DNA from 2 places in the Bacillus sp. ABA4_010 genome. Region 2 is predicted to be linked to the other one. Evidence: a T-box and tRNA genes for the amino acid it is inferred to sense, from the RefSeq annotation. Region 2 holds a T-box; the other holds one or more tRNA genes.
What was found. The T-box of region 2 lies ahead of leuS (leucine--tRNA ligase). A T-box ahead of a tRNA ligase gene usually reads a tRNA of that ligase, here a tRNA-Leu.
Positions count from the first base shown of each region.

Region 1 (8,005 bases), on a different contig from region 2:
CATACTCAAAAACATTAATAATACATCTTACTCTTCCATATGATGTCCTGTTAATAAAAACAAAAAATTTTATTATTTATATACCAAAAAAGGCTAGTCAATTGACTAGCCTCAGAGTGTAGACAAACTCCTTTTTCAAAAAAATATCTGGAGAAAAAGGGGTTTTGTTTCTTTTTTAGTTGTATATTTGGTTGTTCTTTCAAAGAAGCAACACTATATATTGATGAGTTAGTATTTATAAAAAACGGCTATCGACTTTGTCGACAGCCTGAAGGCTAGTCAATTGACTAGCCTTTCGTGTTGCCTGGCAATGTCCTACTCTCACAGGGGGAGACCCCCAACTACCATCGGCGCTGAAGAGCTTAACTTCCGTGTTCGGCATGGGAACGGGTGTGACCTCTTCGCCATCATCACCAGACAATATGAAGGTTATTCCTTCAAAACTAGATAACTGCAGCTGAGAAAAGCACGTTGTGCTTTAAAATTGGTTAAGTCCTCGATCGATTAGTATCAGTCAGCTCCACACGTCGCCGTGCTTCCACCTCTGACCTATCAACCTGATCATCTTTCAGGGATCTTACTAGCTTGACGCTATGGGAAATCTCATCTTGAGGGGGGCTTCATGCTTAGATGCTTTCAGCACTTATCCCGTCCGCACATAGCTACCCAGCGATGCCTTTGGCAAGACAACTGGTACACCAGCGGTGCGTCCATCCCGGTCCTCTCGTACTAAGGACAGCTCCTCTCAAATTTCCTGCGCCCGCGACGGATAGGGACCGAACTGTCTCACGACGTTCTGAACCCAGCTCGCGTACCGCTTTAATGGGCGAACAGCCCAACCCTTGGGACCGACTACAGCCCCAGGATGCGATGAGCCGACATCGAGGTGCCAAACCTCCCCGTCGATGTGGACTCTTGGGGGAGATAAGCCTGTTATCCCCGGGGTAGCTTTTATCCGTTGAGCGATGGCCCTTCCATGCGGAACCACCGGATCACTAAGCCCGACTTTCGTCCCTGCTCGACTTGTAGGTCTCGCAGTCAAGCTCCCTTGTGCCTTTACACTCTACGAATGATTTCCAACCATTCTGAGGGAACCTTTGGGCGCCTCCGTTACATTTTAGGAGGCGACCGCCCCAGTCAAACTGCCCACCTGACACTGTCTCCCACCCCGATGAGGGGTGCGGGTTAGAATTTCAATACAGCCAGGGTAGTATCCCACCGATGCCTCCACCGAAGCTGGCGCTCCGGCTTCCAAGGCTCCTACCTATCCTGTACAAGCTGTACCAAAATGCAATATCAGGCTACAGTAAAGCTCCACGGGGTCTTTCCGTCCTGTCGCGGGTAACCTGCATCTTCACAGGTACTATAATTTCACCGAGTCTCTCGTTGAGACAGTGCCCAGATCGTTACACCTTTCGTGCGGGTCGGAACTTACCCGACAAGGAATTTCGCTACCTTAGGACCGTTATAGTTACGGCCGCCGTTTACTGGGGCTTCGGTTCAAAGCTTCGCTTGCGCTAACCTCTCCCCTTAACCTTCCAGCACCGGGCAGGTGTCAGCCCCTATACTTCGCCTTACGGCTTCGCAGAGACCTGTGTTTTTGCTAAACAGTCGCCTGGGCCTATTCACTGCGGCTCTCTCGGGCTTGCACCCTATCAGAGCACCCCTTCTCCCGAAGTTACGGGGTCATTTTGCCGAGTTCCTTAACGAGAGTTCTCTCGAACACCTTAGGATTCTCTCCTCGCCTACCTGTGTCGGTTTGCGGTACGGGTACCTCCCACCTCGCTAGAGGCTTTTCTTGGCAGCGTGAAATCAGGAACTTCGGTACTTTATTTCCCTCGCCATCACAGCTCAACCTTACGAGAAGCGGATTTGCCTACTTCTCAGCCTTACTGCTTGGACGCGCATATCCAACAGCGCGCTTACCCTATCCTTCTGCGTCCCCCCATTGCTCAAACGGTGGGGAGGTAGTACAGGAATATCAACCTGTTATCCATCGCCTACGCCTTTCGGCCTCGGCTTAGGTCCCGACTAACCCTGAGCGGACGAGCCTTCCTCAGGAAACCTTAGGCATACGGTGGATGGGATTCTCACCCATCTTTCGCTACTCATACCGGCATTCTCACTTCTAAGCGCTCCACCAGTCCTTCCGGTCTGACTTCACCGCCCTTAGAACGCTCTCCTACCACGGACATCGTAGATGTCCATCCACAGCTTCGGTGATACGTTTAGCCCCGGTACATTTTCGGCGCAGAGTCACTCGACCAGTGAGCTATTACGCACTCTTTAAATGGTGGCTGCTTCTAAGCCAACATCCTGGTTGTCTAAGCAACTCCACATCCTTTTCCACTTAACGTATACTTTGGGACCTTAGCTGGTGGTCTGGGCTGTTTCCCTCTTGACTACGGATCTTATCACTCGCAGTCTGACTCCCAAGAATAAGTCTTCGGCATTCGGAGTTTGACTGAATTCGGTAACCCGTTGGGGGCCCCTAGTCCAATCAGTGCTCTACCTCCGAGACTCTTATCTTGAGGCTAGCCCTAAAGCTATTTCGGAGAGAACCAGCTATCTCCAGGTTCGATTGGAATTTCTCCGCTACCCACACCTCATCCCCGCACTTTTCAACGTGCGTGGGTTCGGGCCTCCATTCAGTGTTACCTGAACTTCACCCTGGACATGGGTAGATCACCTGGTTTCGGGTCTACGACCACATACTCATTCGCCCTATTCAGACTCGCTTTCGCTGCGGCTCCGTCTCTTCAACTTAACCTTGCATGGGATCGTAACTCGCCGGTTCATTCTACAAAAGGCACGCCATCACCCGTTAACGGGCTCTGACTACTTGTAGGCACACGGTTTCAGGATCTCTTTCACTCCCCTTCCGGGGTGCTTTTCACCTTTCCCTCACGGTACTGGTTCACTATCGGTCACTAGGGAGTATTTAGCCTTGGGAGATGGTCCTCCCAGCTTCCGACGGGATTTCTCGTGTCCCGCCGTACTCAGGATCCACTCAAGAGGGAACGAAGTTTCAACTACAGGGTTGTTACCTTCTTCGACGGGCCTTTCCAGGCCTCTTCATCTACTTCGTTCCTTTGTAACTCCGTATAGAGTGTCCTACAACCCCAAGAGGCAAGCCTCTTGGTTTGGGCTAATTCCGTTTCGCTCGCCGCTACTCAGGAAATCGCAATTGCTTTCTCTTCCTCCGGGTACTTAGATGTTTCAGTTCCCCGGGTCTGCCTTCCATACCCTATGTATTCAGGTAAAGATACTGTTCCATTACGAACAGTGGGTTTCCCCATTCGGAAATCTCCGGATCAAAGCTCACTTACAGCTCCCCGAAGCATATCGGTGTTAGTCCCGTCCTTCATCGGCTCCTAGTGCCAAGGCATCCACCGTGCGCCCTTTCTAACTTAACCATTCGCCTTACGGCTACATGTTTCTTACATTAGAAAAGCTTTCACTTTCCTCAGCTATTACTGTTATCTAGTTTTCAAAGAACAACCATGCACCACTTGGTGCATTTGATATTGAAGGATGAACCTTCAAAACTGAACAAAACGTTTTCGTCAACGATTCTTACTGTCTAGCTACGGCATACGCCTTCGCTTTTCTTAGTAATCCTTAGAAAGGAGGTGATCCAGCCGCACCTTCCGATACGGCTACCTTGTTACGACTTCACCCCAATCATCTACCCCACCTTAGGCGGCTGGCTCCTTACGGTTACCTCACCGACTTCGGGTGTTGCAAACTCTCGTGGTGTGACGGGCGGTGTGTACAAGGCCCGGGAACGTATTCACCGCGGCATGCTGATCCGCGATTACTAGCGATTCCGGCTTCATGCAGGCGAGTTGCAGCCTGCAATCCGAACTGAGAACGGTTTTATGAGATTAGCTCCACCTCGCGGTCTCGCGACTCTTTGTACCGTCCATTGTAGCACGTGTGTAGCCCAGGTCATAAGGGGCATGATGATTTGACGTCATCCCCACCTTCCTCCGGTTTGTCACCGGCAGTCACCTTAGAGTGCCCAACTGAATGCTGGCAACTAAGATCAAGGGTTGCGCTCGTTGCGGGACTTAACCCAACATCTCACGACACGAGCTGACGACAACCATGCACCACCTGTCACTCTGTCCCCCGAAGGGGAACGCTCTATCTCTAGAGTTGTCAGAGGATGTCAAGACCTGGTAAGGTTCTTCGCGTTGCTTCGAATTAAACCACATGCTCCACCGCTTGTGCGGGCCCCCGTCAATTCCTTTGAGTTTCAGCCTTGCGGCCGTACTCCCCAGGCGGAGTGCTTAATGCGTTAGCTGCAGCACTAAGGGGCGGAAACCCCCTAACACTTAGCACTCATCGTTTACGGCGTGGACTACCAGGGTATCTAATCCTGTTTGCTCCCCACGCTTTCGCGCCTCAGCGTCAGTTACAGACCAGAAAGCCGCCTTCGCCACTGGTGTTCCTCCACATCTCTACGCATTTCACCGCTACACGTGGAATTCCGCTTTCCTCTTCTGCACTCAAGTTCCCCAGTTTCCAATGACCCTCCACGGTTGAGCCGTGGGCTTTCACATCAGACTTAAGGAACCGCCTGCGCGCGCTTTACGCCCAATAATTCCGGACAACGCTTGCCACCTACGTATTACCGCGGCTGCTGGCACGTAGTTAGCCGTGGCTTTCTGGTTAGGTACCGTCAAGGTACCAGCAGTTACTCTGGTACTTGTTCTTCCCTAACAACAGAGCTTTACGACCCGAAGGCCTTCATCGCTCACGCGGCGTTGCTCCGTCAGACTTTCGTCCATTGCGGAAGATTCCCTACTGCTGCCTCCCGTAGGAGTCTGGGCCGTGTCTCAGTCCCAGTGTGGCCGATCACCCTCTCAGGTCGGCTACGCATCGTCGCCTTGGTGAGCCGTTACCTCACCAACTAGCTAATGCGCCGCGGGCCCATCTGTAAGTGATAGCCGAAACCATCTTTCAACCAAGGACCATGTGGTCCTCGGTGTTATCCGGTATTAGCTCCGGTTTCCCGAAGTTATCCCAGTCTTACAGGCAGGTTGCCCACGTGTTACTCACCCGTCCGCCGCTGACTTCAGGGAGCAAGCTCCCATCTGTCCGCTCGACTTGCATGTATTAGGCACGCCGCCAGCGTTCGTCCTGAGCCAGGATCAAACTCTCCGAAGAAATGTTTGACTTGCTCATAAAATAAAAATTAAACGTTGACGTTTTGTTGTTTTGTTCAGTTTTCAAAGTTCATTATATGGTGGAGCCTAGCGGGATCGAACCGCTGACCTCCTGCGTGCAAGGCAGGCGCTCTCCCAGCTGAGCTAAGGCCCCATTTTTAAAGATTACATGGTCGGGAAGACAGGATTCGAACCTGCGACCCCTTGGTCCCAAACCAAGTGCTCTACCAAGCTGAGCTACTCCCCGTTATCTTTATTATAATATGGCGCGCCCGACAGGAGTCGAACCCATAACCTTCTGATCCGTAGTCAGACGCTCTATCCAATTGAGCTACGGGCGCATATTTATCATGTATTGTTATAGTGGTGCCGAGGACCGGAATCGAACCGGTACGGTAGTCACCTACCGCAGGATTTTAAGTCCTGTGCGTCTGCCAGTTCCGCCACCCCGGCACTATAATATTGTATGGAGCGGAAGACGGGATTCGAACCCGCGACCCCCACCTTGGCAAGGTGGTGTTCTACCACTGAACTACTTCCGCGTAGAAAGTGCGGGTGGAGGGACTTGAACCCCCACGCCTTGCGGCGCCAGATCCTAAGTCTGGTGCGTCTGCCAATTCCGCCACACCCGCATATTGAAATGGTGAGCCATGAAGGACTCGAACCTTCGACCCTCTGATTAAAAGTCAGATGCTCTACCGACTGAGCTAATGGCTCGGATAAATGGTGCCGGCGAGAGGACTTGAACCCCCAACCTACTGATTACAAGTCAGTTGCTCTACCAATTGAGCTACACCGGCTAAGAATGGTGGAGGATGACGGGATCGAACCGCCGACCCCCTGCTTGTAAGGCAGGTGCTCTCCCAGCTGAGCTAATCCTCCGATATTTTATCAATATTTATTTTATAAATAATTTATTTTATAAATACTGTCTGGCAATGTCCTACTCTCACAGGGGGAGACCCCCAACTACCATCGGCGCTGAAGAGCTTAACTTCCGTGTTCGGCATGGGAACGGGTGTGACCTCTTCGCCATCATCACCAGACAATATGAAGGTTATTCCTTCAAAACTAGATAACTGCAGCTGAGAAAAGCACGTTGTGCTTTAAAATTTGGTTAAGTCCTCGATCGATTAGTATCAGTCAGCTCCACACGTCGCCGTGCTTCCACCTCTGACCTATCAACCTGATCATCTTTCAGGGATCTTACTAGCTTGACGCTATGGGAAATCTCATCTTGAGGGGGGCTTCATGCTTAGATGCTTTCAGCACTTATCCCGTCCGCACATAGCTACCCAGCGATGCCTTTGGCAAGACAACTGGTACACCAGCGGTGCGTCCATCCCGGTCCTCTCGTACTAAGGACAGCTCCTCTCAAATTTCCTGCGCCCGCGACGGATAGGGACCGAACTGTCTCACGACGTTCTGAACCCAGCTCGCGTACCGCTTTAATGGGCGAACAGCCCAACCCTTGGGACCGACTACAGCCCCAGGATGCGATGAGCCGACATCGAGGTGCCAAACCTCCCCGTCGATGTGGACTCTTGGGGGAGATAAGCCTGTTATCCCCGGGGTAGCTTTTATCCGTTGAGCGATGGCCCTTCCATGCGGAACCACCGGATCACTAAGCCCGACTTTCGTCCCTGCTCGACTTGTAGGTCTCGCAGTCAAGCTCCCTTGTGCCTTTACACTCTACGAATGATTTCCAACCATTCTGAGGGAACCTTTGGGCGCCTCCGTTACATTTTAGGAGGCGACCGCCCCAGTCAAACTGCCCACCTGACACTGTCTCCCACCCCGATGAGGGGTGCGGGTTAGAATTTCAATACAGCCAGGGTAGTATCCCACCGATGCCTCCACCGAAGCTGGCGCTCCGGCTTCCAAGGCTCCTACCTATCCTGTACAAGCTGTACCAAAATGCAATATCAGGCTACAGTAAAGCTCCACGGGGTCTTTCCGTCCTGTCGCGGGTAACCTGCATCTTCACAGGTACTATAATTTCACCGAGTCTCTCGTTGAGACAGTGCCCAGATCGTTACACCTTTCGTGCGGGTCGGAACTTACCCGACAAGGAATTTCGCTACCTTAGGACCGTTATAGTTACGGCCGCCGTTTACTGGGGCTTCGGTTCAAAGCTTCGCTTGCGCTAACCTCTCCCCTTAACCTTCCAGCACCGGGCAGGTGTCAGCCCCTATACTTCGCCTTACGGCTTCGCAGAGACCTGTGTTTTTGCTAAACAGTCGCCTGGGCCTATTCACTGCGGCTCTCTCGGGCTTGCACCCTATCAGAGCACCCCTTCTCCCGAAGTTACGGGGTCATTTTGCCGAGTTCCTTAACGAGAGTTCTCTCGAACACCTTAGGATTCTCTCCTCGCCTACCTGTGTCGGTTTGCGGTACGGGTACCTCCCACCTCGCTAGAGGCTTTTCTTGGCAGCGTGAAATCAGGAACTTCGGTACTTTATTTCCCTCGCCATCACAGCTCAACCTTACGAGAAGCGGATTTGCCTACTTCTCAGCCTTACTGCTTGGACGCGCATATCCAACAGCGCGCTTACCCTATCCTTCTGCGTCCCCCCATTGCTCAAACGGTGGGGAGGTAGTACAGGAATATCAACCTGTTATCCATCGCCTACGCCTTTCGGCCTCGGCTTAGGTCCCGACTAACCCTGAGCGGACGAGCCTTCCTCAGGAAACCTTAGGCATACGGTGGATGGGATTCTCACCCATCTTTCGCTACTCATACCGGCATTCTCACTTCTAAGCGCTCCACCAGTCCTTCCGGTCTGACTTCACCGCCCTTAGAACGCTCTCCTACCACGGACATCGTAGAT
Region 1 is NZ_JBSWUN010000002.1:53,530-61,534, forward strand. It holds rRNA gene rrf (5S ribosomal RNA) at 303-418, opposite strand; rRNA gene ACXAEO_RS01040 (23S ribosomal RNA) at 485-3,416, opposite strand; rRNA gene ACXAEO_RS01045 (16S ribosomal RNA) at 3,626-5,175, opposite strand; tRNA gene ACXAEO_RS01050 (tRNA-Ala) at 5,253-5,328, opposite strand; tRNA gene ACXAEO_RS01055 (tRNA-Pro) at 5,345-5,421, opposite strand; tRNA gene ACXAEO_RS01060 (tRNA-Arg) at 5,439-5,515, opposite strand; tRNA gene ACXAEO_RS01065 (tRNA-Leu) at 5,539-5,627, opposite strand; tRNA gene ACXAEO_RS01070 (tRNA-Gly) at 5,642-5,716, opposite strand; tRNA gene ACXAEO_RS01075 (tRNA-Leu) at 5,725-5,806, opposite strand; tRNA gene ACXAEO_RS01080 (tRNA-Lys) at 5,816-5,891, opposite strand; tRNA gene ACXAEO_RS01085 (tRNA-Thr) at 5,899-5,974, opposite strand; tRNA gene ACXAEO_RS01090 (tRNA-Val) at 5,981-6,056, opposite strand; rRNA gene rrf (5S ribosomal RNA) at 6,105-6,220, opposite strand; rRNA gene ACXAEO_RS01100 (23S ribosomal RNA) at 6,288-8,005, opposite strand, start outside.
Region 1: it encodes a tRNA-Leu, which carries the amino acid that the T-box ahead of leuS (leucine--tRNA ligase) is inferred to sense. The anticodon was not compared.

Region 2 (8,005 bases):
GTATAAGTCGATTTTGGTTGGAATTTCGATTACACTATCCGCTTTAGTCACTTTAGTATTTTTTCATGAATGGCCATTCTATATTTTGCTTCTTATTGTTATTGGATTTGGTGCCGGAATTGTGTTTCCTGCAATGTATGCAATGGGAGGAACAGTGTGGCCTGAAGGAGGACGAAAAGCGTTTAATGCCCTATATGTTGCCCAAAACGCAGGGGTGGCGATTGGATCAGCGCTTGGAGGGCTTGTTGCTTCTTATTCATTCTCCTACGTATTCATCGCTAATGCGGTGATGTATGCCATTTTTTTCTTAATTGCGGTCTTGTCATACCGGAACATGTCGGCTGAGAAAACGAAGCAAGTGAGTGTATTGGACGAAATGTCTCCTATCCAAAACAAGGCGAAATTTGAAGCCTTGCTTATTTTATGTGTCGGTTATTTATTATGTTGGTTAGCATACTCTCAATGGGCGTCAACGATTTCTACATACACACAAGATCTCGGAATTTCGTTGAAGCAATACAGTTTTCTTTGGACCATTAATGGCTTGCTCATTGTCTTTGGTCAACCCGCTATCAATGGTTTAATTAAAGTGGTAACCAAAACATTAAAGGCACAAATCATGTCGGGTATTGCTATTTTTATCGTGTCCTTTTTCATTTTATCTGGGGCTGAGCAATTTTCCCACTTTTTGTTTGCCATGGTTATTTTGACTATTGGAGAAATGTTTGTATGGCCGGCAGTGCCGACAATTGCTAGTATGCTGGCGCCTAAAGGGAGAGAAGGATTTTACCAAGGAGTCGTAAATAGTACAGCGACAGGTGGAAGAATGCTTGGACCGTTAGTCGGTGGATTATTGGCAGATTATTACAATATGGATATATTATTTTATGTGCTGATTGGTTTGCTTGTCCTTTCGCTTGTGACGACGATTGCATATAATCGTAAACTGAATAAAGTGAAACAATTGAACGCAGTAACTTCTTTGTGAAGGAGTCACTGCGTTTTTTGATTCAAGCATGTCGAGGAGCAAAATCTTTTAGTGACAAAGTAAAAAAAGTATTTTTTAGAAAAAATAGAATTTACTGACATGTAATAAAATACTATAATCATAGACAGGGGAGACAAACGTTAAGGAAAGAGCCATTTTCTATTTTATTGAAAGCGTTTTCTCTGATGTAGACACAAAGGGGGAGAAAAAATGGTCAGTATGATTGGATTGATTGGTGGTCTTGCGCTGCTTATTATTTTAACAATGAGAGGTATGAATTTGTTAGTGGCAGGACCATTATGTGCACTCGTCGTAGCGGTTTTAGGGGGAATGCCGCTATTTCCACAGCTTGTAGGAGAAGGAGAAGCCAATTTTGTTGGGAACTACATGGGGGGATTTTCAAGTTTTGTGACAGCATGGTATTTAATGTTCTTACTGGGAGCCATTTTTGGAAAGGTAATGGAGGACAGTGGTGCGGCTGACTCTGTATCCAAATGGATTGTGGATAAAATCGGAATGAAGAGAGCTGTACTTGCGGTTGTATTGGCTTGTGCAGTGTTAACATACGGTGGGGTAAGTTTATTTGTCGTCGCCTTTTCCGTTTATCCGATGGCTGTTAGTTTGTTTAAACAAGCTGATTTACCGAGGCGATTTATCCCGGCGGCTTTGGCCTTTGGGTCTGTTACGTTTACGATGACGTCTGCAGGTTCACCGGAAATTCAAAACTGGATTCCTATTGAATATTTAGGTACCACACCTTACGCTGGTTGGGAAGTCAGTGTCATTGTAGCAGTTCTCATGGCGGTGTTTGGATATTGGTGGCTAAAGCGAATGATTGGCAAAGCGATTGAAAAGGGCGAGCGATTTGTTGCACGTGATTCAGATCCGCAAGCTGTTGACTACACTCGCCTTCCAAACCCAATTTTAAGCTTAGTTCCTTTATTGGTCGTCTTAGTAATTTCTTTTATATTTCACGATTCCCTAAAACAATCTGCGCTTATTATCGCCTTGTTAGGCGGGGTTCTTGCGACAACCATTATTAACTGGAAGTACTTCCGAAACTATTGGAATGCCGTTTCTGAAGGAACTCTTGGTGCATTAATTGCCATTGGGAATACAGCAGCGGTCGTTGGATTTGGGGGAGTGGCGAAAGGCGTGCCTGCTTTTCAAACGGCAGTAGATGCCATGACGAGCATTCCTGGAAGTCCGCTAATCGGAGGAGCGATTGCCGTTAGTGCCATTGCAGGTTTGACGGGGTCAGCATCCGGAGGGCAAGCAATTGCGTTACCAATTCTTGCGCCTCATTATATCGATTTAGGCGTGAATCCAGAAGCGCTGCATCGAGTGGTTTCTATTTCGTCTGGGTGCTTAGATTCTCTTCCTCACAATGGCTATGTGGTCACAACGATTCGGGCTATTTGTGGCGAAGCGCATCAAGATGCATACGGAGCGGTAGGAGCGATGACGGTCATTGTACCGCTCATGGGAGTGATTTTAGCCATTGTACTATTTTCATTCGGCCTCGGTCTTTAATGGAGTAGAGCATATGGTGAAGACGAATTATTTTGCTGAAGGAAAAATTTGAATCGGCGACTTGAAGTTTTTTGTCATATTATTTAGAATGATAAGGAATGATTCAATAACGTTGAAAAGGATTAGTAATGAACGAAGCGAGCTAAGAGAGTTGACGGTTGGTGCGAGTCAACAAACGGGCGTTCATGAACTCACCTTGGAGTTGCAAATGTGAAACGAAGTAATGTTTGCCGTAGTGCCTGCGTTAAAGGTTTTGAGCGAGTGCTTATTATGAGCGCTAATGTGGGTGGTACCGCGGGAAGATGAAAGAATCCTCTCGTCCCTTTTTGGGATGAGAGGTTTTTTATTTTGGTCAAACTGTCTAGAATGATAGTATATGACTTTATAGTGAAAATGAATCGAGGAGGACAATTCATGGCTTTTACTCATCAAGAGATTGAGAAAAAATGGCAAAAATATTGGGAAAATCATAAAACGTTTCAAACGACTGAAGATGAAGGGAAACGAAAGTTTTATGCGTTAGATATGTTTCCGTATCCATCAGGTGCAGGTCTGCATGTAGGACATCCGGAAGGGTACACGGCGACGGATATTTTAGCTCGTATGAAACGTATGCAAGGATACAATGTTCTACATCCAATGGGATGGGATGCATTCGGTTTACCTGCTGAGCAATATGCGCTTGATACAGGGAATGACCCAGCGGAATTTACAGAAAAGAACATCAATACGTTCCGTAATCAAATTAAAGCATTAGGTTTCTCTTATGATTGGGATCGTGAAGTGAATACAACAGATCCGAGTTATTATAAGTGGACACAATGGATTTTCTTAAAATTATATGAAAAAGGTCTTGCTTATGTTGATGAGGTAGCGGTGAACTGGTGTCCAGCACTTGGCACAGTATTGGCAAACGAAGAAGTCATCGATGGCAAAAGTGAGCGCGGTGGTCATCCAGTTGAACGCCGTCCAATGAAGCAATGGGTATTAAAAATCACAGCGTACGCTGATCGCTTACTAGAAGATTTAGAAGAGCTTGATTGGCCTGAAAGTTTGAAAGAAATGCAGCGTAACTGGATTGGGCGTTCCGAAGGGGCAGAGGTGCACTTTAAGGTTGAAGGAACAGATGAAACATACACAGTATTTACAACACGTCCCGATACGTTGTTTGGGGCAACGTATTCTGTATTAGCACCTGAGCATGCTCTTGTAGAGAAAATTACAACGCCAGAGCAAAAAGAGGCTGTTGAAGCGTACTTAGATCAAGTGAAAACGAAGAGTGATCTAGAGCGTACAGATTTGGCAAAAGATAAAACAGGCGTATTCACAGGTGCGTATGCCATCAATCCTGTAAACGGCGAAAAAATGCCGATTTGGATTGCGGATTATGTACTGGCAAGCTACGGAACTGGTGCCATTATGGCAGTACCAGGGCACGATGAGCGCGATTACGAATTTGCGAAGAAATTTGATTTGCCAATTAAAGAAGTTGTGGCGGGCGGCGACGTTTCGACAGCAGCTTATACAGGCGACGGTGAGCATGTAAACTCAGATTTCTTAAACGGCTTAAATAAAGAAGACGCTATTGCAAAAATGCTGGAATGGCTTGAGGAAAATAAAGCAGGCGAGAAAAAAGTCACATACCGCCTCCGTGATTGGTTATTCAGCCGTCAGCGTTATTGGGGTGAGCCGATTCCTGTTATTCATTGGGAAGATGGTACAATGACAGCTGTGCCGGAAGAAGAACTTCCATTAGTACTTCCGGTAACAGATGATATCCGTCCGTCAGGCACAGGAGAATCTCCTCTTGCAAACCTTGAAGAGTGGGTCAACGTTGTGGATCCGGTAACTGGTAAAAAAGGACGCCGTGAAACAAATACAATGCCGCAATGGGGTGGAAGCTGCTGGTACTACTTGCGCTACATTGACCCACACAATAATGAAAAACTTGCGGATCCTGAAAAGTTGCAGCAATGGCTGCCTGTTGATATTTATATCGGTGGAGCAGAACATGCTGTTCTTCACTTATTGTATGCTCGTTTCTGGCATAAGTTTTTATATGATATTGGAGTTGTACCGACTAAAGAACCATTCCAAAAATTATTTAACCAAGGAATGATTCTTGGTGAGAACAACGAGAAAATGAGTAAGTCTAAAGGCAACGTTGTGAATCCAGACGACATTGTTGAAAGCCACGGTGCGGATACACTCCGTTTATATGAAATGTTCATGGGCCCTCTTGATGCATCCATTGCTTGGTCGACAAAAGGATTAGACGGTTCTCGTCGCTTCTTAGATCGCATTTGGCGTTTATTTGTCAATGAAGATGGCACATTGAGCGACAAGATTCAAGAAAGCAGTGACACAACTTTAGAGCGTGTGTATCACCAAACAGTGAAAAAAGTGACGGAAGATTATGAGGGTCTTCGTTTTAATACAGGTATTTCACAATTAATGGTCTTCATCAATGATGCATACAAAGCGGAAGTATTGCCAAAAACGTTTGTAGAAGGTTTTGTCAAACTATTATCCCCAATTTGTCCGCACATTGCGGAAGAACTTTGGTCAAAACTTGGCCATAGCGAGTCCATTTCTTACGAAGCATGGCCTGCTTACGATGAAGCGAAGCTTGTAGAGGACGAAGTGGAAATCGTGGTTCAAGTGAATGGAAAAGTACGTGCGAAATTAAGCATTTCAGCTCAAGCTTCAAAAGAGCAAATGGAAGAAATGGCAATGGCAGATGAAAGTGTTCAGGAGCAAATTGAAGGAAAAACGGTCCGCAAAGTGATCGCTGTTCCAGGCAAACTTGTTAACATTGTCGCAAACTAAGTTTCATCATCTAGGACGATAAAAAGTAAAAATGAAGCAGCTTGTTCGTCCGAATGGATAGCAGGCTGCTTCATTGCTATAATGGAGAGTAGTAAATGGAAAGGATGAGGAAAGATGAGTGAAATTCAAACGATTACAACAGAAGAATTGAAGAAGAAATTAGAAGCAGGCGAAGATGTCCTGTTAGTGGATGTTCGTGAAGATGAAGAAGTCGCTTCTGGGAAGATTCCAACAGCAACGCACATTAAAATGAGTGATATTCCTGAAAGCTTGAACCATTTTGATAAAGAAAAAGAGTATATCTTTATTTGCCGTTCTGGCTACCGCAGTGAGCGTGTTTGTGAATATTTGCAAGACCAAGGGTACAAAGTTCGCAACATGGTTGGCGGTATGATTGAATGGTCTGGAGATGTCCAATAAAAGAGTGATCTTATAAGTAGGAAGAGTGAAAAGGTTGTCGTGTGCCGATCTTTTCACTCTTTTTTTGTCCTGTAAAAGCTTGATAAATCAACTAACTATCAGTGAGGGATGAAGTTTCCTTTATTATGAAAAAAGAAAGAACGAAAACATGATGAACGGCATATGAAAAACTAAGGGATTCGCCCATATACGATTGGAAAAATAAGGGGAGCTAGGGAGAGGTAAAAATTTATCCGCATTATTCATAAGTTGAAGAATTTGTCGTAAATATGAAGAAAGGAGGAATGGAGATGCTTCATATTATGAACATAACGGAAAGGGTAAATGCTAAGTTAAAAAATGAGCATATGGAGCTCTATTTTCATAAAGAACTGATTGGACGGATTGTATTTTCGGATGAAGGAAAGGAGTATGATTTACACGAAGGGTATGTGTATGAAGAAGGACAGATTTTAAAAGTTATTGAGCTATCATCAACGATCGGGGGTCCATATGTAGAAGGATGTGATTTAGGTTGGTGTTAAGAGGGGGCTTTAAAAAGGAAACGCACCTTTATATACGAAAGCGCTATCAATATTAGTGTAACGTCTCTAAAAGAAAGTTTTGAGCCTGTGAATATTCACAGGCTCAAGTTTTTTATGAAGGACTTGTCTTGTTTTAAAGGGAACGGGCATACTTGCCGGCATTTGTTCCAGCCAATCTGCCTGTGACAAGAGCAGAGGTAATGTTGTAACCGCCTGTATAGCCGTGAATATCTAAAATTTCTCCGCAAAAATATAAGCCTGGCATTAGTTTAGAGGCCATTTCCTTCGGGTGAACTTCTTTGACAGAAATCCCTCCGCCTGTGACGAACGCTTTTTCTAAAGAAAGTGTCCCGTTTACTTTAATAGGAAATTGCTTGCATAGCTTACTGAACAGCCTAATTTTTTCATGGGGAATTTGCCCTGCTGTGGCTTGTTCGCCAATTTCAGCTTGTTCTAGCAAAAATAACAAATACCGTTCAGGAAGCAATCCTTTCCATACGTTTTTAATCGCTTTTTTTGGTTCTTCTTTCGCTAAGTTGAGAATGGTTTGGAATAACTGTTCACCATTTTGGTCTGGAATGGCATCGAGGCTCATCGTCACGGTGTTCGTTTTTTGTTTTTTTAACTCTTTTACGACATATTGGCTGCAACGTAAAACGGCCGGGCCCGATAAACCGAAATGGGTAAAAATCATGTCCATTTGATGCGTAATGACAGGCTTTTCTTTTTTATTTAATACGCTAAGGGCGATATTTCGAAGAGAAAGCCCTTGAAGAGCTTTATCTCGAATAAAAGGTTCATTGGACGTGATAGGCACTTCTGTTGGGTACAATTCTGTCACCGTATGTCCTGCTGCTTCTGCCCATGCGTAACCGTCACCGGTTGAACCGGTGTGTGGGACTGATTTGCCTCCTGCTGCCAAAATGACACTTTTCGTTTCAATAAAACGTCCGTCCCGTAGTAATACGCCTTTTACTGCCCCATTTTCATATTCTACTTTTTCCACGGGAGTATTTGTTTTGACCTCTACTTTTAGACGACTTAGTTCACTAATTAAAGCATCGACAACTGATTGAGCTTTATCAGTAACGGGGAACATTCTTCCATGGTCTTCCTCTTTTAATTGAATCCCGAGATTTTCAAAGAAAGAGATAATGTCTTCATTATTGAAAACAGAGAAGGCACTGTATAAAAAGCGCCCGTTTCCGGGAATGTGCTTAATAATTTCTTCCACAGGAAGGCGGTTTGTTACATTGCAGCGCCCGCCCCCTGAAATAGCAAGCTTTCTGCCAAGTTTGTTTCCTTTATCGAGCAGGAGTACTTTTGCGCCTGTTTCCCCTGCTGCAATGGAAGCCATCAATCCTGATGGTCCTCCGCCTATTACGATTACATCGTATATCATCATGTCACCAGCCTATTCTTTTGAAAACTTTCTTTCCATACCTGACAAAAATTAAAAGTTTCGTTACAATTATTCGGTATGCACTATGTTCACTTGCTTATTTTTTAACATATCACTATTATCATTATGTAAGTTGCGATATTGGAGGCACACTCATGTCTGATTCTAAACTTTTACGAGGAACGTTTGTCCTCACATTAGGAACGTACGCGTCCCGAATATTAGGGATGATTTATTTATTTCCGTTTTACGCACTTGTCGGTCCCCTTGGAGGCACTTTATTCGGTTATGGATATGCTCAATATACCA
Region 2 is NZ_JBSWUN010000003.1:58,545-66,549, forward strand. It holds gene ACXAEO_RS01530 (MDR family MFS transporter) at 1-988, shown strand, start outside; gene ACXAEO_RS01535 (GntP family permease) at 1,199-2,521, shown strand; T-box leader at 2,625-2,848, shown strand; gene leuS (leucine--tRNA ligase) at 2,936-5,350, shown strand; gene ACXAEO_RS01545 (rhodanese-like domain-containing protein) at 5,465-5,770, shown strand; gene ACXAEO_RS01550 (DUF2553 family protein) at 6,061-6,294, shown strand; gene ACXAEO_RS01555 (BaiN/RdsA family NAD(P)/FAD-dependent oxidoreductase) at 6,428-7,696, opposite strand; gene ACXAEO_RS01560 (putative polysaccharide biosynthesis protein) at 7,852-8,005, shown strand, end outside.